One region of the Streptomyces sp. NH27 genome, then DNA from elsewhere that is predicted to be linked to it. Evidence: riboswitches for the same ligand, from Rfam matches in the RefSeq annotation. Region 1 holds a riboswitch; the other holds the start of a gene.
The links. Region 1 has a riboswitch for glycine ahead of gcvP (aminomethyl-transferring glycine dehydrogenase). Riboswitches for the same ligand answer to the same signal wherever they lie in the genome.
Positions count from the first base shown of each region.

Region 2: another riboswitch for glycine. It lies ahead of gcvT (glycine cleavage system aminomethyltransferase GcvT); the one in region 1 lies ahead of gcvP (aminomethyl-transferring glycine dehydrogenase).

Region 1 is NZ_JACEGK010000159.1:227-12,702, reverse strand. Features, by position in the region: gene AC13HU_RS15390 (sugar phosphate nucleotidyltransferase) at 1-1,965, shown strand, start outside; gene AC13HU_RS15385 (DUF881 domain-containing protein) at 2,226-3,173, shown strand; gene AC13HU_RS15380 (small basic family protein) at 3,177-3,509, shown strand; gene AC13HU_RS15375 (DUF881 domain-containing protein) at 3,517-4,401, shown strand; gene AC13HU_RS15370 (FHA domain-containing protein) at 4,466-5,302, shown strand; gene ftsR (transcriptional regulator FtsR) at 5,336-6,085, shown strand; gene AC13HU_RS15360 (bifunctional nuclease family protein) at 6,263-6,736, shown strand; gene AC13HU_RS15355 (MerR family transcriptional regulator) at 7,001-7,603, shown strand; gene AC13HU_RS15350 (DNA polymerase IV) at 7,751-9,253, shown strand; gene AC13HU_RS15345 (PRC-barrel domain-containing protein) at 9,175-9,546, opposite strand; glycine riboswitch at 9,695-9,806, shown strand; glycine riboswitch at 9,807-9,934, shown strand; partial or broken gene gcvP (aminomethyl-transferring glycine dehydrogenase) at 9,994-12,476, shown strand, end outside.
Region 2 is NZ_JACEGK010000063.1:160-18,079, reverse strand. Features, by position in the region: gene AC13HU_RS08135 (cysteine desulfurase family protein) at 1-1,114, shown strand, start outside; gene AC13HU_RS08130 (amino acid ABC transporter permease) at 1,197-2,090, opposite strand; gene AC13HU_RS08125 (amino acid ABC transporter permease) at 2,087-2,731, opposite strand; gene AC13HU_RS08120 (glutamate ABC transporter substrate-binding protein) at 2,741-3,778, opposite strand; gene AC13HU_RS08115 (amino acid ABC transporter ATP-binding protein) at 3,820-4,617, opposite strand; gene AC13HU_RS08110 (ABC transporter ATP-binding protein) at 4,666-5,868, opposite strand; gene AC13HU_RS08105 (ABC transporter ATP-binding protein) at 5,910-6,980, opposite strand; gene AC13HU_RS08100 (ABC transporter permease) at 6,977-7,990, opposite strand; gene AC13HU_RS08095 (ABC transporter substrate-binding protein) at 8,088-9,830, opposite strand; gene AC13HU_RS08090 (ABC transporter permease) at 9,934-10,932, opposite strand; gene AC13HU_RS08085 (DUF885 family protein) at 11,257-12,786, shown strand; gene AC13HU_RS08080 (enhanced serine sensitivity protein SseB C-terminal domain-containing protein) at 12,875-13,603, opposite strand; gene AC13HU_RS08075 (enhanced serine sensitivity protein SseB) at 13,744-14,514, opposite strand; glycine riboswitch at 14,638-14,756, shown strand; gene gcvT (glycine cleavage system aminomethyltransferase GcvT) at 14,948-16,063, shown strand; gene gcvH (glycine cleavage system protein GcvH) at 16,262-16,642, shown strand; gene glyA (serine hydroxymethyltransferase) at 16,654-17,920, shown strand, end outside.

The DNA.
Region 1 (12,476 bases):
CCGGAGGTGTTCGACTACGTCGAGCCCGACGTGCCCGTCGACTGGTCCGGCGATGTCTTCCCGCAGCTCATGAAGGAGGGCAAGCCGATCTACGGCTTTGTCGCCGAGGGCTATTGGGAGGACGTCGGCACGCACGAGAGCTATGTCAAGGCGCAGGCGGACGTCCTGGAGGGCAAGGTCGACGTCGATATCGACGGATTCGAGATCTCGCCCGGCGTGTGGGTCGCCGAAGGCGCGGAGGTCCATCCCGACGCGATTCTGCGGGGGCCGCTCTACATCGGTGACTACGCGAAGGTGGAGGCCGGCGCGGAAATCCGCGAGCACAGCGTCATCGGCTCCAACGTCGTGGTGAAAACCGGTGCGTTCCTGCACAAGGCGGTGATCGCGGACAACGTGTACGTCGGTCCGCAGACGAACCTGCGCGGCTGCGTCATCGGGAAGAACACCGACGTGATGCGCGCCGCGCGGATCGACGAGGGCGCGGTCATCGGCGACGAGTGCCTGATCGGCGAGGAGTCGATCATCGCGGGCACCGTCCGGGTGTACCCGTTCAAGACCGTCGAGGCCGGCGCGTTCGTCAACACCTCGGTGATCTGGGAGTCCCGCGGCCAGGCGCACCTGTTCGGCGCCCGCGGCGTCTCCGGCATCCTGAACGTGGAGATCACCCCGGAGCTGGCCGTACGACTCGCGGGTGCGTACGCGACGACGCTGAAGAAGGGCGCGACGGTCACCACCGCCCGCGACCACTCCCGCGGCGCCCGTGCGCTGAAGCGGGCGGTGATCTCGGCGCTCCAGGCCAGTGCGATCGACGTACGCGACCTGGAGAACGTGCCGATGCCGGTGGCTCGGCAGCAGACCGCGCGCGGCAGTGCGGGCGGCATCATGATCAGGACCAGTCCCGGGCGGCCCGACTCGCTGGACATCATGTTCTTCGACGAGCGCGGCGCCGACCTGTCCGGGGCGGGACAGCGCAAGCTCGACCGGGTGTTCTCGCGGCAGGAGTACCGACGGGCGTTCCCGGGCGAGATCGGTGACCTGACCTTCCCCGCGACGGTCTTCGACTCGTACACCGGCGCGCTGCTGCGGGCCGTGGACATCACCGGCATCGCCGATGCCGGGCTGAAGGTCGTGGTGGACGCGGCCAACGGCAGCGCGGGCCTGGTGCTGCCGAGCCTGCTCGGCCGGCTGGGCGTGGACGCGCTGACCATCAACCCGGGGCTGGACGAGGCGCGGCCGACCGAGACGGAGCAGAGCCGCAGGGCCGGGCTGGTCCGGCTCGGCGAGATGGTCTCCTCGGCGCGGGCCGCGTTCGGGGTGCGGTTCGACCCGGTCGGCGAGCGGATGTCGCTGGTCGACGAGCGGGGCCGGATCGTCGAGGACGACCGGGCGTTGCTGGTGCTGCTCGACCTCGTCGCGGCGGAGCGGCGCAGCGGCCGGGTGGCGTTGCCGGTCACCACGACCCGTATCGGCGAGCAGGTCGCCGCCTACCACGGCACCCAGGTGACGTGGACGACGACCTCGCCCGACGACCTGACCCGGGTCGGCCGGGAGGAGGGCACGATCTTCGGCGGTGACGGGCGCGGCGGCTACATCGTGCCCGAGTTCAGCAGCGTCTTCGACGGTTCCGCGGCGTTCGTGCGGCTGATCGGCCTGGTGGCCAGGACACAGCTCACGCTGAGCCAGATCGACGCCCGTATCCCCAAGGCGCACGTCCTCAAGCGGGACGTGCCGACTCCGTGGGCGGTCAAGGGCTCGGTGATGCGCCGGGTGGTCGAGGAGGCCGGCGACCGGTCGGTGGACACCACCGACGGTGTGCGGGTGGTGGAGTCCGACGGCCGGTGGGTGATGGTGCTGCCCGACCCGGCCGAGGCCGTCACGCACCTGTGGGCCGAAGGCCCCGACGACGCCTCCGCGCAGACGCTGCTGGACGAGTGGTCCGAGGTGGTGGAGAGCGCCGGCCGCTGATCCGTCGATCCGTCGCCGAAACGTCACCTGCCCGCAGCCGACCGCCGTTCGCCGGTTGCCGACCGGGCGCCGATCGATCAGTTACCGGTCACCGACCGGTTGCCGACCGATCGCCCGCCGGTCGGCAACCGACCGGAAGCTGATCGGTTGCCGATCGGAAGCCGGCCGAAACAGGTCCGTTGGCCACCTGAAACGGTCGCACGGGGCGAACGGCGCGTCGGGAGGGGCCCGTTCGAGAGCGGCCGTCCCGACGTGCGACGATGTGCGGCATGCCGCAGCAGCAACCCGATCGGAGTAACCCCGTGCCCGGGGCCGCTCCGCGACGCCTGGACGCGTCCATGTCGCTGCTGACGAACATCATGGAGCACAGCCTCGACGACGGTTACGCGGAGGCCGCGGCCCGGCGCGGGCAGGTCGGCACCTCGCGGCTGCCGAAGGCGCTGGGCGGCAAGGTGGGGCTGGCGGCCGGGCTGGTGCTCGCCGCGCTCGTGGTGACGCTCGGTGCCGCCCAGGCGCGGGTCTCGGCGCCCACCGTGGCCAAGGAGCGGCAGAACCTCATCGATCGCATCCAGACCGAGACCAAGAGCGCCGACGCTCTTCAGAAACACGTCGACTCGCTGCGGGACACCGTCTCCACGGAGCAGCAGGCCGCGCTCAAGCAGCACGGCGTCGACGGCGACCGGCTCGTCGAACTGCTCGCCGCAGCCACGCCGGTGCACGGCCCGGGGATCAAGCTGGTCGTCAATGACGCCAAGGAAGCCTCTGAAGGGGGCACTGGCGGCCCGCGGGAGAGCAGTGGCTTCTCGGACACCGGGCGGGTCCGCGACCGCGACATGCAGCAAGTGATCAACGGCCTGTGGGCCTCCGGTGTCGAGGCGATCTCGATCAACGGCGAGCGGCTGACGGCACTGTCGGCGATCCGGGCCGCCGGGAGCGCCATACTGGTCGACAACAAGCCGCTGGTGCCGCCGTACACGGTGCTGGCGATCGGGGACGGGAAGCGGTTGAGCACGGCATTCCAGAACAGCGCGGACGGGGAGTACCTGCACGTGTTGGTGACGAACTACGGCATCAGGTCGAGTATCAGCGTGCAGGGCGATCTCCAACTGCCCGCCGCGCCCTCGCTGATCCTGCGGTACGCAACACCCGACGTGCCCACGACGCCGCCGAAGACGTCGTCGAAGACGCCGTCGGACGGGAAGGGTTGAGAAGTGATCGCCGTACTTGGCCTCGTCGTGGGGGTCGTGGTCGGGCTCGTGGTGCGCCCTGTGGTGCCCTCGGGTGTCGAGCCGTATCTGCCGATCGCCGTCGTCGCCGCGCTCGACGCCGTCTTCGGCGGGCTGCGGGCCATGCTCGACGGGATCTTCGACGACAAGGTCTTCGTGGTCTCCTTCCTGTCCAACGTGGTGGTGGCCGCGTTGATCGTGTTCCTGGGCGACAAGCTCGGTGTCGGTGCGCAGTTGTCCACCGGCGTGGTGGTCGTCCTCGGCATCCGGATCTTCTCCAACGCCGCCGCCATCCGCCGCCACGTCTTCCGGGCGTGACGAACGGATGAGCAACGGGCACAAGCACAGGCACGAACGCGAGCATGGGCACGAGCACGAGCACGAGCATGACGACGAGCGCGAGCCCCAGCACCGGCACGACGACGAGCCCGAGGACGGCGACGAGCCCGCGCAGGAGCCTGCGGACGGTTCGGAGCCGGCGGCCGCACCGAGGACCGGGCGACAGCGGCTGGTGGCCGGGCTGTGGCCGCCGCGGCTGACCCGCGCGCAACTCATCGTCGCGGTACTGCTGTTCGTGCTGGGTCTGGGGCTGGCCATCCAGGTGCGCACCACCAGTGACGACAACAGCACGTTGCGTGGGGCGCGTCAGGAGGACCTGGTGCGTATCCTCACCGAACTGGACAACCGCAGCGAGCGGCTCCAGGACGAGAAGCGGGGACTGGAGAACCAGCGCAGCGAGTTGGAGACCAGCTCGGACCAGGCTGCGGAGGCGCTCAAGCAGACGCAGGAGAAGGCCAGGGAACTCGGTGTGCTGGCCGGCACGGTGGCCGCCAAGGGTCCGGGGATCACCTTGACGGTCAAGGACCCGCACCGTCAGGTCGAGGCCGACTCGCTGCTGGACACCGTCCAGGAGCTGCGCGCGGCGGGTGCCGAGGCGATCCAGGTCAACAACGTGCGCGTCGTCAGCGACACTTATTTCACCGACGGCGTGAACAGTGTGCTCGTAGATGGGCACCGATTGGCCCAACCGTACGTCTTCAAAGTCATCGGCAACCCGCCAGATCTGGAGCCCGCGTTGAACATCCCCGGTGGGGTGGTGCAGACGCTGGAGAAGGAGCAGGCGAGCGCTGATGTGGTCAGGTCGCAGAAGATCGTCGTGGACGCCTTGCGGCCGTCGAAGCAGCCTGACTACGCTCGGTCATCTCAATGAGGCGGGGGGTCGGGGACCTGGCCGGGTGCTGAGTGGTGGAAACTGTGAGTAGTGAGAGTTCGTCCTGCCCCACGGGCGGGTCTGCTTCTTTCAAGGGGAATCGCCCGTGAAGTTGTTTGGGAAGTTGTTCGGCAAGAGCGCCCGCCAGTCGGGTGACCCGGCGACGGCACGCCACCGTGCGCCGCGGAGCGGGGCGGAGGATGCCGGCCAAGGGGCCGAGCGTCCGTTGTTCCGCGCGGACGCGCCGCAGCAGGGTGGTGAGTTTTCGGGTGCGCCCGGCGTGGCGCCTGTTGACCACGGTTCGGCCCCCCGCATAGGTTTCGGGGAACCGTCGGCCTCGGACACGGGTGGTGAGCACGGCGTGCTGGTCTGCGGCAGGTGCGGGCACCGGAACGTGGAGGCGAGTCGCTTCTGCAACAACTGCGGTGCGCCGCTGCGCGGAACGCAGGGAGGTGCGCCGTTCGAGCGCCCCTCGGAGACCACTTCGACCATCTCGATCGCCAGCATCGAGGCGTACGAAGCCGAGGCGACCGGGCAGACCGCGATGCCGTCGCTCTCCCCGGAGGCGCAGGCCGCGGTGGCCGCGCTGCCCCCGGGCTCGGCGCTGCTGGTGGTGCGGCGGGGGCCGAACTCCGGCAGCCGCTTCCTGCTGGACGGCGAGCTGACCACCGCCGGCCGGCACCCGCAGAGCGACATCTTCCTGGACGACGTCACCGTCTCCCGCCGCCATGTGGAGTTCCGGCGCGGCATCGACGGCGTGTTCACCGTCTCCGACGTGGGCAGTCTCAACGGCACGTACGTCAACCGGGAGCGGATCGACGCGGTGCAGTTGTCCAACGGCGACGAAGTGCAGATCGGCAAGTACCGACTGGTCTTCTACGCGAGCCAGGCAGGCGTCTGACCCTCCCGCCGCCTGGTCCCAGGGAAGGTGTGCATGCCGCGAACGTCAGGCGGTGCCGGTGACGGCACCGCCACCGTTTCCGCCGGAGACGACGGCATCCTGCTGAGTATCGGCGCGGTGCTGTCCCGGCTGCGGGACGAGTTCCCCGAGGTCACCATCTCCAAGATCCGCTTCCTGGAGGCGGAGGGGCTGGTGGAGCCGCAGCGCACGCCCTCGGGGTACCGCAAGTTCGGTGCGGCCGACGTCGACCGGCTCGCGTACGTCCTGCGCGTACAGCGCGACCACTACCTGCCACTGCGGGTGATTCGCGAGCACCTGGACGCGATGGACCGGGGCGAGCCGGTCGCGCTGCCCGGCCCCGGCGAGTCCCGTGAGGCGCTGGACGGCGGCTCCCTGGAGCCCGAGGAGCCCGCGCGGATGCGCATCGGCCGGGCCGAGCTGCTGGCCGCCACCGGGGCCGACAGCGACGTGCTCACGGAGTGGGAGTCGTACGGACTGGTGGAGGCGGGAACCGACGGCTGCTACGACGCCGACACGGTGAACGTCGCCCGGCTGATCGTCGACCTCGGCCGGTTCGGCCTGGAGCCGCGCCATCTGCGCGCGGTGAAGGCCGCCGCCGACCGGGAGGCCGGCCTGGTCGAGCAGGTGGTGGCGCCGCTGCGCCGGCACCGCAACCCGCAGACGCGGATGCACGCTGAGGCCACCGCCAGGGAGCTGGCCACGCTGTCGGTGCGGTTGCACGCGGCGATGTTGCAGTCGGCGCTGCGGGTCCGGCTGGACTGACTTCGGCCCGGCAGCCGGATCGCCGCCGGATTTCGGCCGGAATGTGGCCGGAACCGCCGCCGAGGGCGGCAACCGCGGGGTAGTACGGCCGTCGGGACCGGTCCTGGTGGGCCGCGTGGCGGCACCTGACGGCTGCCCGACTACCCAAACCCGGCAGGCACGGCCTAGGGTTGCTGTGTGAACGAGCTCGACGTTGTGGGTGTCCGGGTCGAAATGCCCTCCAACCAACCGATCGTGCTCCTGCGTGAAGTGGGAGGCGACCGGTACCTGCCCATCTGGATCGGGCCGGGAGAGGCGACGGCCATCGCCTTCGCGCAGCAGGGCATGACGCCTGCGCGACCGCTGACTCACGACCTCTTCAAGGACGTGCTCGAGGCGGTGGGACAGACGCTGACGGAGGTGCGTATCACCGACCTGAGAGAAGGCGTGTTCTACGCGGAGCTGGTCTTCGCCGGCGGGGTCGAGGTCAGTGCCCGCCCGTCCGACGCCATAGCGCTCGCACTGCGCACCGGGACGCCGATCTACGGCAGCGACGGGGTGTTGGACGACGCGGGGATCGCGATCCCGGACGAGCAGGAGGACGAGGTGGAGAAGTTCCGCGAGTTCCTCGACCAGATCTCGCCCGAGGACTTCGGGACCAGTAACCAGTAGGCCGGAAGTGCCCGAAATGGCTGCCGACGCCGATCCGGGCCGGTGTGTCCTGGCCTGCCCCTGAAGGGGCAATGTTGCCGTCGTGCGGCCATTCGGAATTTCGTTCCCGCTCTGCGATCAGATCAAACCACTCCTGGGGTGAATTTCACTCGGCGTGCCGAGCGTGGCGATCGTTGACGCACGTGTGACGACTGCCTACCGTCAAGAGGGAAAGTCCGGTGGCACGTGCGCGCGGCCAGCGGACGCGAAGGGACGGAGGGCGTCGTGAGAAGTACCGGCGACGGTTTGGCGACCGGCGGCCCGTATCCGGCCCGAGGGGTGCTCGCCCCGGCCGCGGTGGGTGCTGACGGCGGCCCACCTGCCGAGACGCCGTCCGAGCAGGTCGGCTACCGGGGTCCGGCGGCCTGCGCCGCGACCGGCATCACCTACCGCCAGCTCGACTACTGGGCCAGGACCGGCCTGGTCGAGCCCAGCGTGCGACCCGCGTACGGCTCGGGCACCCAGCGTCTGTACGGCTTCGCCGACGTCGTCGTGCTCAAGATCGTCAAGCGGCTGCTCGACACCGGCGTCTCCCTGCAGAACATCCGCACCGCCGTCCAGCACCTGCGCTCGGTCGGCCCGGGCGAGCTGGCCCGGATGACGCTGATGAGCGACGGCGCCACCGTCTACGAGTGCACCTCGCCCGACGAGGTGGTCCAGTTGCTCCAGGGCGGCCAGGGCATCTTCGGCATCGCGGTCGGCGTGGTCTGGCGCGACGTGGAGACCGCGCTGTCCCAGATGCACGGCGAGCGGGTGGACACCGGTGAGACCCTCGTCGGCCACAACCCGGCCGACGAACTGGCCAGGCGCCGCAACAAGGCGGTCTGAGCGCGACCAGGCGCACTGCGCGCACACCTCTGCATGCACCTCCTGTGCTTCGTGGCGACTGCGCCCGTCGCGGGGCGCCGCAGGTCCGACCCGCCGTTGCCGTACACGTGTACGGCCGATGTCGGTGGGATGGGGGACGCTTGGGGTGTGAGAAGTGCGCCGACGATCCTCCACCTGGACATGGACGCGTTCTTCGCCGCGGTCGAGCAGGCGTCCAAGCCGAGCCTGCGGGGCAAGCCGGTGGTGGTCGGCGGCCTCGGGCCCCGCGGCGTGGTGTCGACCGCGTCCTACGAGGCACGCGTGCATGGCGTCCACTCCGCCATGGCGATGGCGCACGCCCGCCGGCTCGCCCCCAACGCGGCCTACCTCTCGCCACGGTTCGGCATCTACCGGCAGGTCAGCGAGATCGTGATGGCCCTGCTTCGCGAGGCGTCACCGCTGATCGAGCCGCTGAGCGTCGACGAGGCGTTCGTCGACCTGGAGGCCGGCGAGCACGCCGACGACCCGCGGGCGGTGGCCCATGGCCTGCGCGCCGACATCAAGGCCGCCACCGGCCTGACCGCCTCGGTCGGGCTGGCCGGCTCCAAGCTGCTCGCCAAGATCGCCTCCGAGAAGGCCAAGCCCGACGGCCTGGTGGTGGTCGAGCCCGGCACCGAGCGGGCGCTGCTCGACCCGATGCCGGTACGCACCCTGCCGGGGGTCGGGCCCGCCACGGCCGAGCATCTGCGCAAGGCCGGCATCCTCACCGTCGCCGAGATCTCCGGGGCCGGCGAGGCGGAGTTGGTCCGCCTGCTCGGCAAGGCGCATGGCGCGGGGCTGCACGCGATGGCCGCCGGCGTCGACAACCGCCCGGTGGTCGCCGACCGCGACGTCAAGTCCATCTCGGTCGAGGACACCTTCGACAGCGACCTGACCGACCGCGCCCACGTGCGGTACGAGATCGACCGGCTCGCCGAGCGCTGCGTGCAGCGGTTGCGCGGCGCGGGCCGCTCCGGCCGCACCGTGGTGGTGAAGGTCCGGCGCTATGACTTCTCCACGCTCACCCGCTCCGAGACGCTGCGCGCGCCCACCGACGACCCGGCCGTGGTGCGCGAGACCGCCCGCCGGCTCGCCGAGGCCGTCGACACCACCGGCGGCGTACGGCTGCTCGGGGTGGGCGTCGCCGGGCTCGCCGACTTCACCCAGGAGGACCTGTTCGCCCACGCCGAGGGCGAGCGGGCCCTGCACGGCGGGGCCGACGAGGACGCACCGCCGCCGCTGCCCAGCAGCCCTCCGCCGGCTCCCGAGCGGGCGAACCGCTGGCTGCCCGGCCACGACGTCGTCCACGAGGAGTACGGCGCCGGGTGGGTGCAGGGCAGCGGTGTCGGCCGGGTGACCGTGCGCTTCGAGGTGCCCTCCGACACCGTGCCGGGCCGGGTGCGCACCTTCGCCGTGGACGACCCGGCGCTCAGCGGCAGCGACCCGCTGCCGCTGGCCGCCCAGGCACCTGCCGATCAGTCCGTCGATCCGCCTACGGACCCGCCCGCCGATCCGGACACCACCCCGGACGTCGATCCGCCCGCCGATCCGGCTCAGTCGTCGTCGGCCAGTTCCCCGAAGTCCCCGGATGGCGTCGGCTCCGTCCCCGACCGGGGCACATCCATGCCGTAGTGGTGGTAGAGCTGCAACTCCTGCTCGGGCGAAAGGTGCCGGCCCACGCCGAAGTCCGGCGCGTCCTTGATCAGCGCCTTCTCGTACGGCACCCGCAGCTTGTCGCCGTCCAGTTCGCTCGGGCCGAGCGGCACGAAGGCGTCCCGGGTGAACAGGCCGGTGCGCACCGCCGCCCATTCCGGCGTGCCGGTCGCGTCGTCGAGGTACACCTCGTCCACCGTGCCGATCCTCGTCCCGTCACGGTCGAAGGCGCGGCGGCCGATCAGGCTGCGCGGATCGATGTCGGTCTGCACGGTCCCTCCAACCAATCCATCCAACCCCAGGCCGGCCGTCGTACGACGGCCGGCTGACTCCTACCCAAGGCCACAACGGGGGCGGTGTCGACTCGGCACCTGCTCCGACCCGTGTTCGGATCACGCTGGTAGGCTGGCAGAAGGCCGTTGACCCCGTGCGGGAGAGTCCTCCAACAGCCCGCCTGGCGGCGGGTGGCGGAGGGCGCCGAAGGAGCAAATCCTCCCCGGAATCTCTCAGGCATCCGTACCGCTCGGGTGAGGTCACTCTGGAAAGCAGGACCTGTCCCGGAAGCAGCGCGGCCGCCGGGACGCGTCCTCACCGACGGTGAAAGCCGCCCTGTGGGCCGGGGCGGTGAAGCTCTCAGGTTCTGATGACAGAGGGGGAGGCCGTACGGGTGCCTGTGGCGGCACCCCCGAAGGTCGTCGCAGACCAGGAGGCCCCCGAAGATGAGTGACCGCCGGAATTCCCTTGCCGAGCTGGAAGCAGGCCGACCCTTCGCCCGCCGCCACATCGGCCCCGACACCGAGGCGCAGGCCAAGATGCTTGCCCAGGTCGGCTACGGCTCGTTGGACGAACTGACCGCCGCGGCGGTACCCGACACCATCAAGAGTGCCGAGGCGCTCGGCCTGCCCGCCGCCGTCACGGAGGCCGAGGCGCTCGCCGAACTGCGTGCGCTCGCCGACCGCAACCAGGTGCTCACGCCGATGATCGGCCTGGGCTACTACGGGACCTTCACCCCGCCGGTGATCCTGCGCAACGTGCTGGAGAACCCGGCCTGGTACACCGCGTACACCCCGTACCAGCCGGAGATCTCGCAGGGCCGCCTCGAAGCGCTGCTGAACTTCCAGACCGTCGTGGCCGACCTCACCGGACTGCCCACCTCCGGGGCCTCCCTGCTGGACGAGGGCACCGCGGCCGCCGAGGCGATGGCGCTGTCCCGCCGGGTCGGCAAGGTCAAGAACGGCGTCTTCCTGGTCGACGCCGACACCTTCCCGCAGACCCTCGCCGTGATACGGACCCGCGCCGAACCCACCGGTGTCGAGGTCGTCACCGCCGACCTGTCCGCCGGCATCCCCGCCGACGTCGCCGAGCGCGGCGTCACCGGCGTGCTGCTCCAGTACCCGGGCGCGTCGGGCGCCGTCCGTGACCTGCGGCCGGTCATCGAGCAGGCACACGACCTCGGCGCGATCGTCACCGTGGCCGCCGACCTGCTCGCGCTGACCCTGCTCACCTCGCCCGGCGACCTCGGCGCGGACATCGCGGTCGGCACCACCCAGCGGTTCGGCGTCCCCATGGGCTTCGGCGGCCCGCACGCCGGCTACATGGCCGTCCGCGACGCCTACGCCCGCAACCTGCCCGGCCGGCTCGTCGGCGTCTCGGTCGACGCCGACGGCGACACCGCCTTCCGGCTGGCGCTCCAGACCCGCGAGCAGCACATCCGCCGGGAGAAGGCCACCAGCAACATCTGTACCGCCCAGGTGCTGCTCGCGGTGATGGCCGGCATGTACGCCGTCTACCACGGGCCCGACGGGCTGGCCGACATCGCGCGCCGCACCCACCGTTACGCCGCGGTGCTCGCCGCGGGCCTGCGTGCGGCCGGCGTCGAGCTCGTCGAGGACGCGTACTTCGACACGCTGACCGCCCAGGTGCCCGGCAAGGCCGCCGACATCGTGGCGGCCGCGCGTGCCGCCGGCGTCAACCTGCGGCTGACCGACGCCGACCACGTCGGCATCGCCTGCGACGAGACCACCGACCGCGCCGCGCTCACCTCGGTGCTCGCCGCGTTCGGCGCCACCGGCGACATCGACGCGCTCGACGCGGCCACCGCCGACGCGCTGCCCGCCGCCCTGCTGCGCAGCGACGACTACCTCACCCACCCGGTCTTCCACCAGCACCACAGCGAGACCTCGATGCTGCGCTACCTGCGCCGACTCGCCGACCGCGACTACGCCCTGGACCGCGGCATGATCCCGCTGGGCTCGTGCACCATGAAGCTCAACGCGACCACCGAGATGGAGCCGGTCACCTGGCCGGAGTTCGGCGCATTGCACCCCTTCGCGCCCGCCGACCAGGCCGAGGGCTACCTCAGCCTGATCCACGGCCTGGAGGACCAGCTCGCCGAGATCACCGGCTACGACAAGGTCAGCCTCCAGCCCAACGCCGGCTCGCAGGGCGAGCTGGCCGGTCTGCTCGCGGTGCGCGCCTACCACCGGGCAGGCGGCGACCTGGACCGTACGGTCTGCCTGATCCCGTCCTCCGCGCACGGCACCAACGCCGCCAGCGCCGTGATGGCCGGCATGACCGTGGTCGTGGTGAAGACCAGCCAGGACGGTGACGTGGATGTCGCCGACCTGCGCGCGAAGATCGAGCGGCACCGCGACCGGCTCGCCGTGCTGATGGTCACCTACCCGTCCACGCACGGCGTGTTCGAGGAGCACATCACCGACATCTGCGCGGCCGTGCACGACGCCGGCGGGCAGGTGTACGTCGACGGCGCCAACCTCAACGCGCTGGTCGGCCTGGCCCGGCCGGGCCGGTTCGGTGCCGACGTCTCCCACCTGAACCTGCACAAGACGTTCTGCATCCCGCACGGCGGCGGCGGCCCCGGCGTCGGCCCGGTCGCGGTCCGCGCCCACCTGGCCCCGCATCTGCCCAACCACCCGCTCCAGCCCGAGGCGGGCCCCGCCACCGGTGTCGGCCCGGTGTCGGCCGCGCCCTGGGGCTCGGCGGGCATCCTCCCGATCTCCTGGACGTACGTCCGGCTGATGGGCGCCGAGGGGCTGAAGCAGGCCACCCAGATCGCCGTGCTGAGCGCCAACTACGTCGCCAAGCGGCTGGAGCCGCACTACCCGGTGCTCTACACCGGCCCCGGCGGCCTCGTCGCACACGAGTGCATCGTCGACCTGCGGCCGCTGACCAAGGAGACCGG
Region 2 (17,920 bases), on a different contig from region 1:
GACCGCGCACCTGACGGTGACCGGGAACGCGTCCGCACTGCACGCCGCCGGGCGGCAGGCCCGCCGTACCGTCGAGGAGTCCCGGGAGGCGCTGGCCGCGGCGCTCGGGGCGCGGCCGAGCGAGGTGGTGTTCACCGCCGGCGGCACGGAATCGGACAACCTCGCCGTGAAGGGCCTGTTCTGGTCCCGCCGGGCGGAGGACGCGCGGCGGGTGCGGGTGCTGGCGAGCCCGGTCGAGCACCACGCGGTGCTCGACGCGGTGTACTGGCTCGCCGACCACGAGGGCGCCGTCGTGGAGTGGCTGGCGGTCGACGAGCACGGCCGGGTGCGACCGGAGGCGCTGCGGGCCGCGCTGGAGCGGGGCGCGGGTCCCGACGATGTGGCGCTGATCACCGCGATGTGGGCGAACAACGAGGTCGGCACGGTGCTGCCGGTCCCTGAACTCGCCGAGGTCGCCCGCGAGTTCGGCGTGCCGATGCACTCCGACGCGGTCCAGGCGTTCGGCCAGATCGACCTCGACTTCGCCGCCAGCGGCCTGGACGCGATGACCGTCACCGGGCACAAGGTGGGCGGCCCGTACGGGGTCGGCGCGCTGCTGCTGCGGCGTGAGGACACGCCCGTACCGCTGCTGCACGGCGGTGGCCAGGAGCGCAGCCGGTCCGGCACCCTCGACGTGCCCGCGATCGCCGCCTTCGCCGCGGCGGGCACGCTGGCGGCCGAGCGGCGCGCGGAGTTCGTCCGCCATGTCGGCGCGCTGCGCGACGAGTTGGTGCGGGGCGTACGGGCTGCCGTACCGGACGCGGTGCTCAACGGCGACCCCTCCCCCGACGGACGGCTCGCCGGCAACGCCCACTTCACGTTCCCCGGCTGCGAGGGCGACGCGCTGCTGCTGCTCCTCGACGCGCAGGGCATCGCCTGCTCCACCGGCTCGGCGTGCACCGCGGGCGTGGCCCAGCCGAGCCATGTGCTGCTGGCGATGGGCCGCTCGGCGGCTGACGCCCGCGGCACGCTGCGCTTCTCCCTCGGGCACACCTCCACCGCCGACGAGGTGGCCGCGCTCGTCGGGGCGATCGGCGGCGCGGTGGAACGCGCGCGGGCCGCCGGCCGCACCTGACGCCCGTCGCCGGGCCGGCCGGCCGTCTGCCCGCCACCCGACGCCGCACCCGCACCCGCACCCGCACCCGCACCCGCACCCGCTAAATCGTGCGCAGCGTCTCCGTACCGATGTCCTTGGGCGACCGCGGTCCGGGCAGCCCCGGGCCGGCGCCGGCGGCGGTGTCCGTCTTCGGGCGGCGCCGGCCGCGGCGTTCCAGCGCCTCGGCGAGCTGGGAGAGCACCGCGTTGACCACGATGTAGATCACCGTGACGGTGAGGTAGCTCTGCAGGAAGTCATGTGTGTAGGAGCCCAGCACCTTTCCCTGGTTGAGGAGTTCGGGGTAGCTGACGACGTAGCCGAGGGTGGTGTCCTTGAGCAGGCTGACCAGTTGGGAGACCAGCGTGGGCACCACGAGGCGGACCGCCTGCGGCAGCACCACCAGCCACATCACCTGGCGGCGCCGCAGTCCGAGGGCGTAGCCGGCCTCGGACTGGCCGCGGTCCAGGGCGAGTACGCCGGCCCGGAAGATCTCGGCGAGCAGCGCGGAGGTGCACAGCACCACCGGGATGACCAGTTCCCAGAAGACCGGGAAGGTGTAGCCGGCCCGCGGGATGCCCATCAGGAAGACGTACAGCACCAGCAGCAGCGGCACCGAGCGGAAGAGTTCGACGAAGCCGCCGGCCGCCAGCCGCAGCACGCGATGCGGCGAGAGCCGGCCGAGCGCGAGCAGCGCGCCGGCCGGCAGCGCGATGAGCGCGGCCATTCCGGCGGCCTTGAGGGTCCGCACCAGGCCCTGGAGCAGGAACCGTTGGTAGGGCCACTGCCCGAACGGCTGCCATCTGGCGTGGTCGAGCTGGCCGTGCTGCCCGAACTGGCGCAGGCCCAGGGCGATCAGGCCCGCGATGACCAGCACGGACAGCGCGGTGGCGATGCGTGTCCGGCGCCGGGCCCGCGGGCCCGGCGCGTCGAAGAGCACGCGGTTCGGTCCGGTCACCTGCGCACCGCCATCCGCTTCTGGAGCCGCCCGGCGAGCAGCCCGACCGCCAGCGTGGTCAGCACGTAGCCGACCGCGGCGAGCAGGAACGTCGGCACCGGCTCGTCGTACTGCAGGTCCAACCACTCGGTGTGGCCGATGAGTTCGCTGACCCCGACCGCCGCGCCGAGCGACGAGGAGAGCACCACGCCGATGAAGACGTTGGCGAGCGGCTGGACCATGGTGCGGAACGCCTGCGGAAGGATCACCAGGGCCAGCGACTGGCCGAAGGTCATCCCGATCGCGCGCGCCGCCTCCGCCTGCCCGACCGGGACCGCGTTGATCCCGGCCCGTACCGCCTCGCAGATGTACCCGGAGAAGTACAGCGCCAGGCAGATCACCTCGGAGGTGAACAGCGAGTAGGTGATGCCGGCGTCGGGCAGGCCGAAGACGAACAGCACCAGGAACGCCAGCAGCGGAACGTTGCGGAACACCTCGACGTAGAGGGTGCCGAGCACCCGCAGCGGGAGGATCGGGCTGACCCGCATCACCGTCAGCAGCGTGCCGAGGACGGCTGCCCCGGCGAAGCCGAGCAGGGACATCTCCAAGGTGGCGCCGAGCCCGCCGGCCATGTAGCCGATGTGTGTGAGGACCCCATGCATGGCGGCTCGTCAGGAACCGTCGGCGGAGCCGATGGTGGGCGTCGCGGGCGGCGAACCGGCGATCTTGGTGCCGATGGTGGCCTTCCACAGCTTGGCCCACTCGCCGTCGGCGTAGATCGTCTTGAGCCACGCGTTGACGAACGCCTTCGCCTCCGGGTCGGCCTTCGGCAGCCCGATGCCGTACGGCTCCTGGGTGAACGGCTGCCCGATGACCTTGAGTTGGGGGTCGCTGACCACGTCGCCGAGCAGGATGCCCTGGTCCAGCACGTAGGCGGCGGCGCGCCCCTGCTTGACCGCGGCGACGCACTCGCCGTCCTCCTGGAAGAGCAGCGTCTTGGCCTTGGGGGCGAACTTCTTCAGGTCCAGCGCGGCGGTGGAGTTGCCCTCGGTGGCGACCGTCTTGCCGTTGAGGTCGGCCGGCTTGGTGATCGTGTTGTTGCTCGCCTTGACCAGGATCGCGTCGCCCGACTCGTAGTACGGGCCGGCGAAGGCGATCTTCTGGGCGCGCTGCGGGGTGATGGTGTAGGTGGCGAACACGGTGTCGACGGTGCCGTTCTGCAACATCGTCTCGCGGGTGTCCACGGTGACCAGGGAGAGCTTCGTGGCCGGCTTGCCGGTGATGTACTTCGCCAGCATCTGTGACAGGCCCGCGTCGAATCCCTCCAACTGGTTGTTGACGGGGTTGCGTTGGGAGAACATCGCGGAGGAGTCGGTGCCGCCGACCAGCAGGGTGCCGCGCTTTTTGACCTTGGCCATCCAGGAGCCGGCGGTGATCGCGGCGGCCGGGGCGACCGGGGCGGCGGCGACCACCTGCGCCTGGGTGTACGCCGACGGCTTGCCCGCGCCCGACTTGCCGCCGGGGGACGACGGCAGCGACGAGGAGCCGCCACCGCCGCACGCGCTGAGCACGCCGGCCAGGGCGAGCGCCGCGCCGACGGCGACCGCCCGGCGCCTGCCGCTGCCCCTTCTCCCGCCACCACTGCCACCACCGCCGATGCCACCGATGCGTCCGCGGGCCGACCGGTTGCCGTTCTTCTGGGGAATCATGGATCTCCTTCGGTACGGGTGGCTGGCCGGCGACGGACGGGTCAGTGCCGGAGGATCGTGGAGAGGAAGTCGCGGGCCCGCTCGGTGCGCGGCTCGGTGAAGAACGCGTCGGGTTCGCCGGTCTCGACGATCTGGCCGTCGTCCATGAACACCACCCGGTCGGCGGCCCGGCGGGCGAATCCCATCTCGTGGGTGACGGCGACCATCGTCATGCCGTCGCGGGCGAGGCCGACCATCACGTCGAGCACCTCCCGGATCATCTCCGGGTCCAGCGCCGAGGTCGGCTCGTCGAAGAGCATCAACTTGGGGTGCATGGCGAGCGCGCGGGCGATCGCGACGCGTTGCTGCTGGCCGCCGGAGAGCTCCGCGGGGTGCCGGGACTCCTTGTCCCGCACGCCCACCCGATCCAGCAGTGCCCGCGCCTCCTCGACCGCCTCGGCCCTCGGCACCTTGCGCACCCGGGTCGGGCCGAGCACCACGTTCTCCAGCACGGTCTTGTGCGCGAACAGGTTGAACGACTGGAAGACCATTCCGACGTCGGCCCGCAGCGCCGCCAACTCGGCGCCCTCCTGCGGCAGTTCGCGGCCGTCGAAGACGATCCGGCCGGAGTCGATCGTCTCCAGCCGGTTGACGCACCGGCACAGCGTCGACTTGCCGGACCCGGACGCGCCGAGTACGACCACGACCTCGCCCTCGTGCACGTCGAGGTCGACATCGCGCAGGGCGACGAGGTCGCCGAACTGCTTGCTGACCGACTCGATGCTCAGCAGCACCTTTCCGGTACCGCCGAATCCGCTCTTCGGCGCACTGTTTGATGTCCTGTTCGCGTCTTCGACCATGCTAATGAAGATAGGTCGCGACGCGGCTGGACGGTAAGGGCGGCATTCTCATCGACTCGAGGACTCCGGGTGCTGGTCGGCCGCGTTCTCCGGGTGGTGGCAGGCGACTTGGTGGCCCGGCGCCAGCTCCACCAGCGGCGGCTGCTCGTCCATGCACACGTCGGTCGCCTTCCAGCAGCGGGTGTGGAAACGGCAGCCGGACGGCGGCGAGATCGGCGAGGGCACGTCGCCGGTGAGCAGGATGCGGCCGTTGCTGCTGACCGGCGCGGCCCCGCTGCTCTCCTTCGGCGCGCCCTCGGTGCTCTCAGCACTCTCGGTGCTCTCAGCGCCGTCCGCGGCCGCCGCCGGCTTCACCGTCGGCCGGTTGCGCCGCTTCGGGTCCGGCACCGGCACCGCCGACAGCAGCGCGGTGGTGTACGGGTGGAACGGCGTGCGGTACAGCGCCTCGCGGTCGGCCAGCTCCACGACCTTGCCGAGGTACATCACCGCGATCCGGTCCGAGACGTGCCGGATCACCGACAGGTCGTGCGCGATGATCACATAGGTCAGGCCGAGTTCGGACTGCAGGTCGTCCAGCAGGTTGACCACCTGCGCCTGGATGGACACGTCCAGCGCGGAGACCGGTTCGTCGGCGACCACCAGCTTCGGGCGCAGCGCCAGCGCCCGGGCGATCCCGATCCGCTGCCGCTGCCCGCCGGAGAACTCGTGCGGGTAGCGGTTGTAGTGCTCGGGGCTGAGGCCCACCAGTTCCAGCAGCCCCTGGACCTCCTTCTTCACCCCGTTCTCGGTGGCGACCTTCTGCAGCCGGAACGGCGTGCCGACGATGGTGCCGATGGTGTGCCGAGGGTTCAGCGACGAGTACGGGTCCTGGAAGATCATCTGCACGTCGCGGCGGAGCGGGCGCATCTCGCCGGTGCTCAGGTGCGTGATGTCGCGGCCGTCGAACTCGATCTTCCCGGCGGTCGGTTCGAGCAGCCGGGTGATCAGCCGGCCCATGGTGGACTTGCCGCAACCGGACTCGCCGACCACGCCCAGCGTCTCGCCCGCGTCGACGTGGAAGTCGATGCCGTCGACCGCCTGCACCGCGCCGACCTGGCGGCGCAGCAGGCCCTTGCTGATCGGGAAGTGCTTGGTCAGCCCGGTGACCTTGAGCAGCGGCTCCCCGGGCGGCTTGCGCGGCGCGGGGGTACGCGGCTGCGGCTCGGTGCCGGCGGCCGGACCGCCCTTGTCCAGCGAGGTCTTCTCCGCCACGGTTTCGTCCCGGCCCTTCCCGGCTTCTGCTTCCTGGCTCTTCACAGCTTCGGCTCGATCTCTTCGGTCCAGATCCTGGCCCGCTCCTCGTCGGCGAGATGGCAGGCGGCCACATGGCCCTCGGCCACCTCGCGCAGCTCGGGCACTTCGGTCTCGGACGCGCCGCCGGTCAACTCGGCGTACGGGCAGCGCGGGTGGAAGGCGCAGCCGGTCGGCACGTTGATCAGGCTGGGCGGCGAGCCCTTGACCGGGTTGAGCCGGTCGGTGCGTTCCCGGTCCATCCGTGGCATCGAGCCCAGCAGGCCCCAGGTGTAGGGGTGTTGGGGCTCGCCGAAGAGCTTCTCCGCGGTGCCGCGCTCGATCACCCGACCCGCGTACATCACCAGCAGGTCGTCGGCGACCTCGGCGACCACGCCGAGGTCGTGGGTGATCACGATGACGGCGGAGCCGAACTCCTGCTGCAGGTCGCGGATCAGGTCGAGGATCTGCGCCTGCACGGTGACGTCGAGCGCGGTGGTCGGCTCGTCGGCGATGAGCAGTTCGGGGTTGTTCACCAGTGCCATCGCGATCATGGCGCGCTGGCGCATGCCGCCGGAGAACTGGTGCGGGTAGTCCCGGAACCGCTTACGCGGCTCGGGGATGCCGACCCGGTCCAGCATCTCCATGGCCCGCTCGGCCGCGACCCGCTTGGTCACCCGGTGGTGCACCCGGTACGCCTCGACGATCTGGTTGCCGATCGAGTAGTACGGGTGCATCGCCGACAGCGGGTCCTGGAAGATCATCGCCATCTTGCGGCCGCGCAGCCGCCGTACCGAGTCCGGCGGGGCGCCGATCAACTCCTCGCCGTCGAGCCACACTTCGCCGGAGATCTTGGCCCGCGCGGTGCGGTGCAGACCCATGATGCCCAGCGACGTGACGGACTTGCCCGACCCGGACTCGCCGACGATGCCGAGGGTACGGCCGCGCGGCAGGTCGAAACTGAGGCCGTCGACCGACTTCACCACGCCGTCGTCGGTGTCGAAGTGGATGCGCAGGTCGCGCACGGACAGGTAGGCGTCCTGGGCGGCGGCCGGTTCTGCGGGCGCTTTCAGCAGCCTGTCGGCGGAACTCACGAGTACCTCACGCGGGGGTCGAGGACGGCGTAGGCGAGGTCCACCAGCAGGTTGCAGACCACGACGAAGAAGGCGACCACCAAGGTCACGGCCATCACGATGGGCAGGTCGTTGGCGGTCACGCCCTGGATGGCGTAGGCGCCCATGCCCGGCAGTGAGAAGACCTGCTCGGTGATGACCGCGCCGCCGACCAGCAGCCCGAAGTCCATGCCGAAGATGGTCACGATCGGGGTGAGCGTGGAGCGCAGCGCGTGCCGGATCACCACGTCCCGTTCGCGCAGGCCCTTGGCGCGCGCGGTGCGGATGTAGTCCTCGCCCATCGTCTCCAGCATGCCCGCCCGGGTGAGCCGGGCGTACAACGCCGAGTACAGGAAGGCCAGGGTGCACCAGGGCACCAGCAGGTTCCACGCCCAGTCGGCGGGATTGTGCAGGAACGACACGTAGTTCATGCCGTTGCTCCACAGCGGCCACTGCACGGTGAACACGCTCAGCGCGAGGACGCCGGTGAAGAAGATCGGCAGCGACACGCCCATCAGGGCCACGCCCATCGACAGCCGGTCGATGATGCTGCCCCGCTTCAGGGCGGAGAGCACGCCGACCGCCACGCCGGTGACGACCCAGATCACCGCGGCCCCGATCGCCAGCGACAACGTCACCGGGATACGGGACTTCAGCTGCGGCCAGACCTCGACATGGCTCTTGAAGGAGTAGCCGAAGCAGGGCGCGTGACAGTGCACCGGGTCGGGACCGTAGTGGTAGTCGGCGCCGGCGACCAGCGCCTTGAGGAAGTGCCAGTACTGCTCGTAGAGCGGCAGGTCGAAGCCGAGGTTCTTCTTGATCGCCGCGACGGCCGCCGGGTTGGCGTCCTTGCCCACGTACTGCGTGGCGAGCTGGGTGGTGGTCTGGCCACCGATGCGGGGGACGAGGAAGAAGATCGCGAAGGTGATCATGCTGACCACCAGAAGGAGCACGATCGCGGCGAACACGCGACGGATGAAGTAAGCGGTCACGGCCGTTCCGGCTGGCGTCCGCCCGGCCCGGATCGGGGGCCGAGCCGGGCGGACGCCGGAGCCTTCACCTGCCTTTCGGTGCGTAGGGGCCTTGCGGCTACTTCGAGGAACCCATCAGCAGGTAGTCGTACATGCCCAGGTACGCCTGACTGACCGTCACGTTGGTGGCGGAGTCCGGGCGGTAGAGCAGGTTCTTGCGGTAGAACAGCGGCACCACCGAGGCGTTCTCCATCACCATCTTGTCGATGTCGCCCCACGCCTTGGTACGGGCGGCGGTGTCGGTGTTGGAGATCGCCGCTGCCAGCGCCTGGTTGATCTTCGGGTCGTTCAGCTCCATCAGGTTGTTGCCGCCCGAGGGCTTGATCGCGGCACCGTCGACGATCTGGTCCAGGAAGCCGTAGCCGGTCGGCCAGTCGGCGCCCCACGCCATCATCATCATGCCGACGCCGTGCGAGTGCACGTAGTCCGGGACGCCCGCGTAGTTGGAGAAGTACTTGTCCCCCGGGAAGGTCTTGATGTTGACGGTGATGCCGACCTTCTTCAGCGCCGCCTGGATGGCGGTGGCGCCGTCGATCTCCGGCTGCCGGTCGCTGCGCGCGGTGAGCGTGGTGGTGAAGCCGCCCGGCTTGCCGCACGCCGTCAGCGCCGCCTTGGCCTTGGCCACGTCACCGTTGTCGCCCGCCGTCGGGTACTCGTCGAACTTGGTGTAGCCGTTCACCGACGGTGGCAGCAGGGTGCTGGCCACGTCGCCCTTGACCGCGCCGCCCTCGGCGTTGACCACGGACGTCTTGTTCACCGCGTACTGCACGGCCTTGCGGCAGTTGATGTTGTCGAACGGTGCCACGTGCAGGTTGAGCGCGATGTACGAGCTGCCGCCGGCGATGGAGTCGTCGGTGTGCGCCAGCCGGTTCTTGTTGCCCAGGATCTTCGACTGTGTCTCGGCCTCGACGCCGGTGCCCTGAAGGTCGACGGTGAGGTTGTCGGAGAGCAGGTCGTTGTCGATGGTCTTCTGGTTGACGTTGAACTTCAGCACGTACTTGTCGGGCAGCGCGGTGCGGAGCGAGTCGGTGGCCTTGCTCCACTCCGGGTTGCGCACCAGCGTGGCGCCCTTGCCCTCGGAGTAGGAGGAGAACTTGTACGGGCCGGTCGACTGGATGTGCTGCACGTACGTGGCGCCGGTGTCCTTGGACTGCTCGACCGGAGCGGTCTGCGAGAACGTCGCCAGGTAGTCGAAGTCGGCGAACGGCTTCGACAGGTGGAAGATGATGGTCTGGTTGTCCGGCGTCTCTATGGACGCCAGCCCGTTCGGGTTCTTGTCCTTGTACGGGCCCTGGTACTTGGTGTCGTCGGCCAGGTAATTCTTGAAGTACACCGGGCCGTTGGACATCACGTCAGGCGCGAAGTTGCTGCGCTCGATCGCGTACTTGACGTCCTTGGAGGTCACCGGGGTGCCGTCCTGGAACTTCACACCGGTGCGCAGGTGGTACGTCCAGGTTTTCGCGTCGGCGCTGGCGGTGCCCAGGTCGGTCGCCAGGTCGGGGACCACCGTCAGACCTTCCTTGCCGGGCGCCGGCTTGAAGGTCAGCAGCGTGCGGGCGTAGAGCCGGGAGAAGTCCTGCACCCAGCCGTAGTAGGTGTTGCCCGGGTCGAGGGAGTCAGGGCCGGTGGAGTGGTCGGCGGTGACCGTCCCGCCCTTCTTGCTCGACGCGTTGACGATCGAGGTCAGCCCCTCGTCGTTCTTGCCCGAGCTGCTGGAGCCGCCCGAGCCGCCGCAGGCGGACACGCCGAGTGCCATCGCCAAGCAGAGCGCGAGAGCGGAGGTCACCTTTCTGGTGTTCATACCGGGTTACGCCCCTCACTTCCTATTGAGTCGCCGGGTCGGCCTTGGGTCGCCGCACGGCACACGAGGTGCCACCCGGGGTCGGTGGGTCATCCCTGCGGAATCACTTGCTGCGCGGGTCGAGCGCGTCCCGCAGTCCGTCGCCGAACAGGTTGAAGGCCAGCACCGTGATGAAGATCGCGAGGCCGGGCACGAACATGTACTGCGGGTCGGACTGGTAGACGTCGACCGCGCTGGTCAACATGCCGCCCCAGGACGCCTGCGGCGGCGCGATACCGACCCCGAGGAAGCTCAGCGCGGCCTCGAACAGGATGTTGGTGGGGATCAGCAGCGTGGAGTAGACGAGGATCGGTGCCACCAGGTTCGGCAGCAGCTCCCGGAAGAGGATGAACGGCCCTCGCGCGCCCATACCTCGGGCGGCCTCGACGAACTCGCGCTCGCGCAGGCTCAGCGTCTGGCCGCGGACGATCCGGCCCATGTAGGGCCAGTTGAAGAAGCCGATCACGAAGATCAGCACGCAGATCCGCAGTGGCAGCCCGCTCAGCCCGAAGGCGCCGTCCTGCAGCGAGGCCGAGATGGAGATCGCGAACAGCAGCAGCGGGAAGGCGAGGAAGACGTCCATCAGCCGGCTGATCAGGCTGTCGACCCAGCCGCCGTAGTAGCCGGCGATGACGCCGAGCACGGTGCCGATCACGTTGGACAGCACGGTGGCACCAGTGGCCACCAGCATGGAGATCCAGGAGCCCTCGATGATCCGGGACAGGATGTCCCGGCCGAACTTCGGGTCCACGCCCAGCGGGTGGGCCCAGCTCATGCCGCCCCAACCGCCCTTGGGCGCCAGCAGTTCGGGATCGACCAGGTTCTGGTGGAAGGCGTTGGGATCGAGGTTGAAGACCATCTCGATCGGCTTGGCGAGGATCGCCAGCAGGATCAGCAGCACCACCACCACGCCGCCGGCCATCGCGACCTTGTCGCGTCTGAGCCGGCTCCAGGCGATCTGCCCGAGCGAGCGACCCTCGATCATGCCTCGCCCGGCCCCGCTGAGTACGGCCTCCGGATGCGCCTCGGCCTGTCCGGGGGTGGTCTCGATAGGTGCGGTCATGGCGTTTGCCGACCCCTCTCGCCGGTGGGTAACCGGCGCGCGCCCGCCGCTGTAGCGGCTTCCTCGTCAGTTGGTGCTCTTGGTGCGGTAGTTGCAGATGGCACTGCAGTCACCCACAGTGGCCGCTCGACGTGATCATGTGTGCGACGTGCGTATCCACTACGCGCGTTGCGGCTGGGGCATGTCAACACCAAGGTGTCTTGCCGCTGGATTCTTCTTCTGGTTGGCGATCACCCGCCAGACCTGGCCACGAAGGGATGCGCAACTGTGATGTGGGTGGTTCTTTCATCGTTACCGACGCGTACCTCGGGGTACGGTCGGCTGATGGACGAACGGCTGCGCGCGGTCTGCGACCTGATGGTGCCCCAGGCTCGGGAGATGTCGGGCCTGCACGAATACGACGGCCGGGTGCAGGACCTGTCCCCCGAAGGAGTCCGCGCCGACCTGGCGGCCATGGCCCGCGCCCGGCGCGGCGGCCCGCTCCGCGACCCGCACGACGAAGCCCACCTTGCGGTCTTCGAAGAGGGCCTGCGCGTGCAGTACGGCGAGCTCGAACTGCACCGCCGCGACCCCTACCCGCACCTGTCCAACCTCGAACTGGCCTGCTACGACCGGGAGTACGCCCCGCGCAGGGACCGCGCCCGGGCCCGCCGGGAGCACCTGGCACAGTGGCCGGACGCCGTGGCCGCCGCGCTGTCCGCACTGGACCAGGTACGAGCCCCGGTCGCCGAGGCGCTGCTCGGTTCGGTGCTCGGCCTGGCCGCCGACGTGGACCCGGCCGCCGGTAAGGTCGAACGGGCCGCGCTGCGCGCACACGAGCGGCTGGTCGACCATGTCCAGGGCATCGCCGAACACGGCGACCCCGACCCCCGGCTCGGCGGACGGGCACTCGCCGCCCTGATGGGCGCCCAGGAGGGCCTACGGGTGGACCTCACCGAACTGGCCGGCCAGGCCGACCGGGAGCGCGCCCGGCTCACCGAACTGCTCACCGACTCCTGCCACATCCTCGACCCGCGCAGCGACGTGGACGCATTGCTGCCCGGCCTGCTCGCCGACCACCCGAGCGCGGACGGCGTCATCGCCGAGGCGGCCCGACTCACCGACGAGGTCATCGAGTTCACCCGCGAACGGGGCCTGGCGCCCTACGTGGACGGCGAGTGCCTGGTCGGCCCGGCACCCGCGTCCCGGCGCTGGGCGATGGCCATGATGACGTGGTCGGCGCCCGCCGAGCCCGACGCACCCTCCTGGTACCACGTGACGCCGCCCGACCCGGACTGGCCGGCCGACGAACGCGAGGAGTGGCTGACGGTCTTCAGCCGCACCAGCCTGCCGTCCATCACCCTCCACGAGGTCGCCCCCGGGCACTTCGCGCACGGCCGCGCCCTGCGCCGCGCGCCCTCCCCGGTCCGCCGCCTCCTGCACAGCCTGTCCTTCTCCGAGGGTTGGGCCCACTACGTCGAGGAGGTCTGCCTCGACGAGGGCTTCCGCGCCCGCGACCCGCGCTTCGCGATCGGCGTGGCCCTCGAAGCGCTGGTCCGGGTCACCCGGCTCACCTGCGCGATCGGATTGCACACGGGGGCGCTGTCGCTGGACGAGGCCGCGAGGTACTTCGTGCGCGACGCCCACCTGTCGCCTGCGGCGGCCTCGGCCGAGGCACGGCGCGGCACTTTCGACGCGGGCTATGGGCGGTATACCTGGGGCAAGTTGGAGATCCTGCGGGTGCGCCGCCGCGCGGAGCGGGAGTGGGGCGCGGACTTCTCCCTCCCCCGCTTCCACGGCGCGCTGATGCACCTGGGCAGCCCGCCTTTGGGGTTGCTGGACGCGGCCCTCCGCCCGCCCGGCCCCACCACGTGAGTGCCCGGACCTTGACGTCCGCTGTGGCTGGTCGCGCGGTTCCCCGCGCCCCTGTAAGTGCGGCCACTCCCAGGGGGTCAGGGGCGCCCTAGCGATCGAAGAAGGGCCGCCCGAACGTCCGCATCCACAGGGCGACCGGGTCGTACGGATCGGTCATCGCCACCGTGGAGACGGCGACACCGTCCGGCACTCCGGCAACCGCCTGCTGCATCATCAGCCGTACGGACTCCACCGCCTGCGCGGCACCTTCGTAGAGCTCGACCCCGATCGCGAGGTAGGGCTCGCCGAGCACGGGCTGCACCCACGCCTGCCGGAGCGCCCGCACCGCGGAGGTGCGATGCGCCGCCTGGGCCAGAAGCGCGTAGAACTGCGGCATCTGGAGGGACGGTTCCCCGATCTGGAGCGGCCCGGCGGGCAACAGGTCGAGCCCGACCGCGATCCTGCGCAGGTCCGCCCAGGGGATGCCGATGCCGCCGCCGCCCGCGTGCGGGTTGAGCCACAGCCCGGAACGGTCCGGGTAGAGGGTCTGCGCGATGTCCCGCCCGGAGACCACCTCGTGATCGCGGTTCCACCCGCTGGCGGCCAGCTCGCGCGGCGAGGTGAAGCATGGCGCGTAGCCGTACCCGCCGACCTCCATCGTGCCGTACTGCGCGTCGGGTGCCCCGGAACTGCCGTGCCACAGCAGCATCCACACCTGGCCCTCGGCGAGTGACGCGAGCAGGTTCTCGTATGCGTCGAACCGGCCGGGTGCCACCTGGAGCAGCATCTGCTCCACCTGGCCGGCCTGCGCCGCACCGCCTTGCGCGCCCGCGATCACGTGGGACCGCCCCTTTCCCCTCGTTTTGCTCTTCGCACGACATCAAACCAGGTCGAGTGTGCCCAGCGGTATGCCGACCGACTCAAGCGGAACCAGCTATAGACCGGGTATACGACCGTTGAACGCGCGCCTTGGCGGGTTCAGTCGCGGGCGAAGAACGGCCGCACCGTCTCCAACATCCAGTCGCCCACCGGGTCCTGCGCCACGTCCAGCAGGATCAGGTGCACCGGCCACGGCGGCGGCGCCACGCCCATCGCCCGGCCGAGCGCGTCCATCGCGGCGGCCCCCTCGCCCTCCAGCCAGCGGTCGAGTTCCACGCCGATGAACAGGGCGGGCGGATCCTCCTCCACGGCGGCCAGCGCCCGCCGACCGCTGAGCACCACCGAGGTGACCGCGAACTCGCCGGCCGCCGCGGCCAGGAAGTCCACCGCTTCCTCGTCGTGGTCCGGCTCCCACAACCGCACCCGGGCACCGGTCGGCGCGTCGCCGCCGCGTACCCCGGAGAGCTCCGGCGCGCGCTCGCCCGGCACCGGCCGGCACAGCGCGGCCACCGCGGCCGGCGGCAGCGGCACGCCGACCGCCCCGCCGGGGTTGACCGCGATCCCGACCAGCGGCGGCAGCCCGCGGGCGAACTCGTGCACCGGCGCGACCGTGCAGGACATGCCGTCCGCGGCCTGCCGGAACTGCTGCTCGGAGCTGAACACGGGTACGTAGGGTGCGTCGCCGAGCACCACGGTCGGCAGGTCGAGGCCGGCCGCCTGCGCCGAGCCGCCGTTGGGCAACGGCACCCACACCCTGGAGCGGCCGAGCACCTCCAGCAGCCTGGGCGTGGCCGACGGATTGCCGAGGCCGGCGCTCAGCACCTCTTCCAGCTCGTTGGCCGGCCATATGTACGGTGCCGGATTCTCCATGTCCACCCTTGTCCGCCCATGTACCACGTCTGTAGCGTTGTGCCCGGGAAACCCTAACCGCTGCCGGGGGCCGGGGACCCTGGGCATGCAATGATGAAGGCCACAACTTGTATAACGGCCGTTCGAGGCCGCGCGGGAGAGTTCCGGACCGGCGCACGCGACCAGCTCGCGGGCGGTGGGACGGGCGCCGAAGGAGCAAGTCCTCCCTTGAATCTCTCAGGCACAGATACCGCGCGGGCGAGGCAGATCTGAAAAGCGGCGGAGCCGTCGGCGCACCCCTGGGGTGCGTGGCCCCGCCCACCCAAGGTGCAAACCGGGGCCCGCGCGAGCGGGGTTCACGGTGAACCTCTCAGGTTCCGATGACAGATGGGGAGTGTCCATCCGTCGTCCCTCCTTTCTCTTCACCGAGACCGAGCCTGGGAGCCTGTCACCGATGAGCGAACCCCGTCACACCGCGCTCGACGCCCTGCACCGCGCCCTCGGCGCGACCATGACCGACTTCGCCGGCTGGGACATGCCGCTGCGGTACGCCAGCGAGCGCGAGGAGCACCAGGCGGTGCGCACCCGGGCCGGCCTGTTCGACCTGTCCCACATGGGCGAGATCACCGTGACCGGCCCGCAGGCGGGCCAGGCGCTGGACCACGCCCTGGTCGGCCACCTGTCCGCGCTGGCGGTGGGCCGGGCCCGCTACACGATGATCTGCGCGCCCGACGGCGGCATCCTCGACGACCTGATCGTGTACCGGCTCGGCGAGCAGGAGTTCATGATCGTCGCCAACGCGTCCAACGCGCAGACCGTGCTCGACGCGGTGGCGCTGCGCGCGGCGGAGTACGACGCGCAGGTCCGCGACGACCGGGAGGCGTACGCGCTGCTGGCCGTCCAGGGCCCGCAGGCCCCGGCGATCATGAAGTCGGTGACCGACGCCGACCTGGACGGGTTGAAGTACTACGCCGGACTGCCCGGCACCGTCGCCGGGGTGGACGCGCTGATCGCCCGCACCGGCTACACCGGCGAGGACGGCTTCGAGCTGTTCGTCGCGCCGGCCGACGCCGAGCGGCTGTGGCGGGCGCTGACCGACGCCGGCGAGCCGGTCGGCCTGGTGCCGTGCGGGCTGTCCTGCCGGGACACGCTGCGCCTGGAGGCGGGCATGCCGCTGTACGGGCACGAGCTGACCGCCTCGGTCACGCCGTTCGACGCCGGCCTGGGCCGGGTGGTCAAGTTCGACAAGCCCGGGGACTTCGTCGGCCGCACCGCGCTGGGCGCCGCCGCCGAGCGGGCCAAGGACCTGCCGCCGCGCAAGCTCGTCGGGCTGGTCGCGCAGGGCCGCCGGGAGCCGCGGGCCGGCTACCCGGTCACCGACGCGTCGGGCGCGGTGATCGGCGAGGTCACCTCGGGCGCCCCGTCGCCGACCCTCGGCAAGCCGATCGCGATGGCGTACGTGGACGCGGCGCACGCGGCGCCCGGCACGCCCGGGGTCACGGTGGACATCCGCGGCTCGCGGGAGCCGTACGACGTCGTGGCGCTGCCGTTCTACAAGCGCGAGCGCTGAACGGGCCGGGCCCGCTCGCCCGTCGCCGGGTTCCGCGGGCGCCGGGTTCCGCGGGTGCCGCCTTGTGCGGCCGCCACGCTCTGTCGGCGCCGAGTTCCGCGGCCCACCCCCACGCTTCGCACTTCCCCCCTTGCCCTTAGCTTTCCGTTTGCCGTGCCGCGCACGCGAGCACCCCTGTCGATCCGGGAGAATTCAGCCATGAGCATCAACCCTGAGCAGCTTCGTTACAGCAAGGAGCACGAGTGGCTCTCCGCCGCCGCCGACGGCGCGGCCACGGTGGGCATCACCTCGCACGCCGCCGACGCGCTCGGCGACGTGGTCTTCGTCCAGCTCCCCGAGGTGGGCGCGACGGTGACCGCGGGTGAGACCTGCGGCGAGCTGGAGTCCACCAAGTCGGTCAGCGACCTGTACTCGCCGATCGGCGGCGAGGTCACCGAGGTGAACCAGGACGTCGTCGACGACCCGGCGCTGGTGAACTCCGCACCCTTCGAGGGCGGCTGGCTGTTCAAGGTGAAGATCACCGAGGAGCCGTCCGACCTGCTGTCCGCCGCCGAGTACGACGCCTTCATCGAGAACTGAGGGAACCCGCGATGTCGCTGCTGAACCAGTCCCTGCACGAGTTCGACCCGGATGTGGCGGCCGCGGTCGACGCCGAGCTGTACCGCCAGCAGTCCACGCTGGAGATGATCGCGTCCGAGAACTTCGCGCCGGTCGCCGTGCTGGAGGCACAGGGCTCGGTGCTCACCAACAAGTACGCGGAGGGCTACCCGGGGCGCCGCTACTACGGCGGCTGCGAGCACGTCGACGTGATCGAGCAGCTCGCGATCGACCGGGTCAAGGCGCTGTTCGGGGCCGAGGCGGCCAACGTGCAGCCGCACTCGGGCGCCCAGGCGAACGCCGCCGCGATGTTCGCGCTGATCAAGCCGGGTGACACCATCCTCGGCCTGGATCTGGCGCACGGCGGGCACCTGACCCACGGCATGAAGATCAACTTCTCCGGCAAGCTCTACAAGGTCGCCGCGTACCACGTGGACGCCGAGACCAACCTGGTCGACATGGCCGAGGTGGAACGGCTCGCCAAGGAGCACCGCCCGCAGCTGATCGTGGCGGGCTGGTCGGCGTACCCGCGGCAGCTGGACTTCGCGGAGTTCCGCCGGATCGCCGACGAGGTCGGCGCGTACCTGATGGTCGACATGGCGCACTTCGCCGGGCTGGTCGCGGCCGGGCTGCACCCCTCCCCCGTGCCGTACGCCGACGTGGTCACCACCACGACCCACAAGACCCTCGGCGGCCCGCGCGGCGGGGTGATCCTGGCGAAGGCCGAGCTCGCCAAGAAGATCAACTCGGCGGTCTTCCCGGGGCAGCAGGGCGGCCCGCTGGAGCATGTGATCGCCGCGAAGGCGGTCGCGTTCAAGGCCGCGGCGACGGACGAGTTCAAGGACCGCCAGGCCCGTACGCTGGAGGGCGCGAAGATCCTCGCCGACCGGCTGACCCGGCCCGACGTGGCGGAACTCGGCGTCTCCGTGCTGTCCGGCGGCACCGACGTCCACCTGGTCCTGGTCGACCTGCGCAACTCCGCGCTCGACGGCCAGCAGGCCGAGGACCGGCTGCACGCGGTCGGCATCACCGTCAACCGCAACGCGATCCCGAACGACCCGCGGCCCCCGATGGTCACCTCGGGTCTGCGGATCGGCACACCCGCGCTGGCGACGCGGGGCTTCACCGCCGACGACTTCCGCGAGGTCGCCGACATCATCGCGGCGACGCTCACCGCGTCGCCGGCCTTCCCGCCGTCGGAGAGCGGTCCCTTGCGGAAGAGGGTCACTGCGCTGGCGGAGAAGCACCCGCTGTACCCGG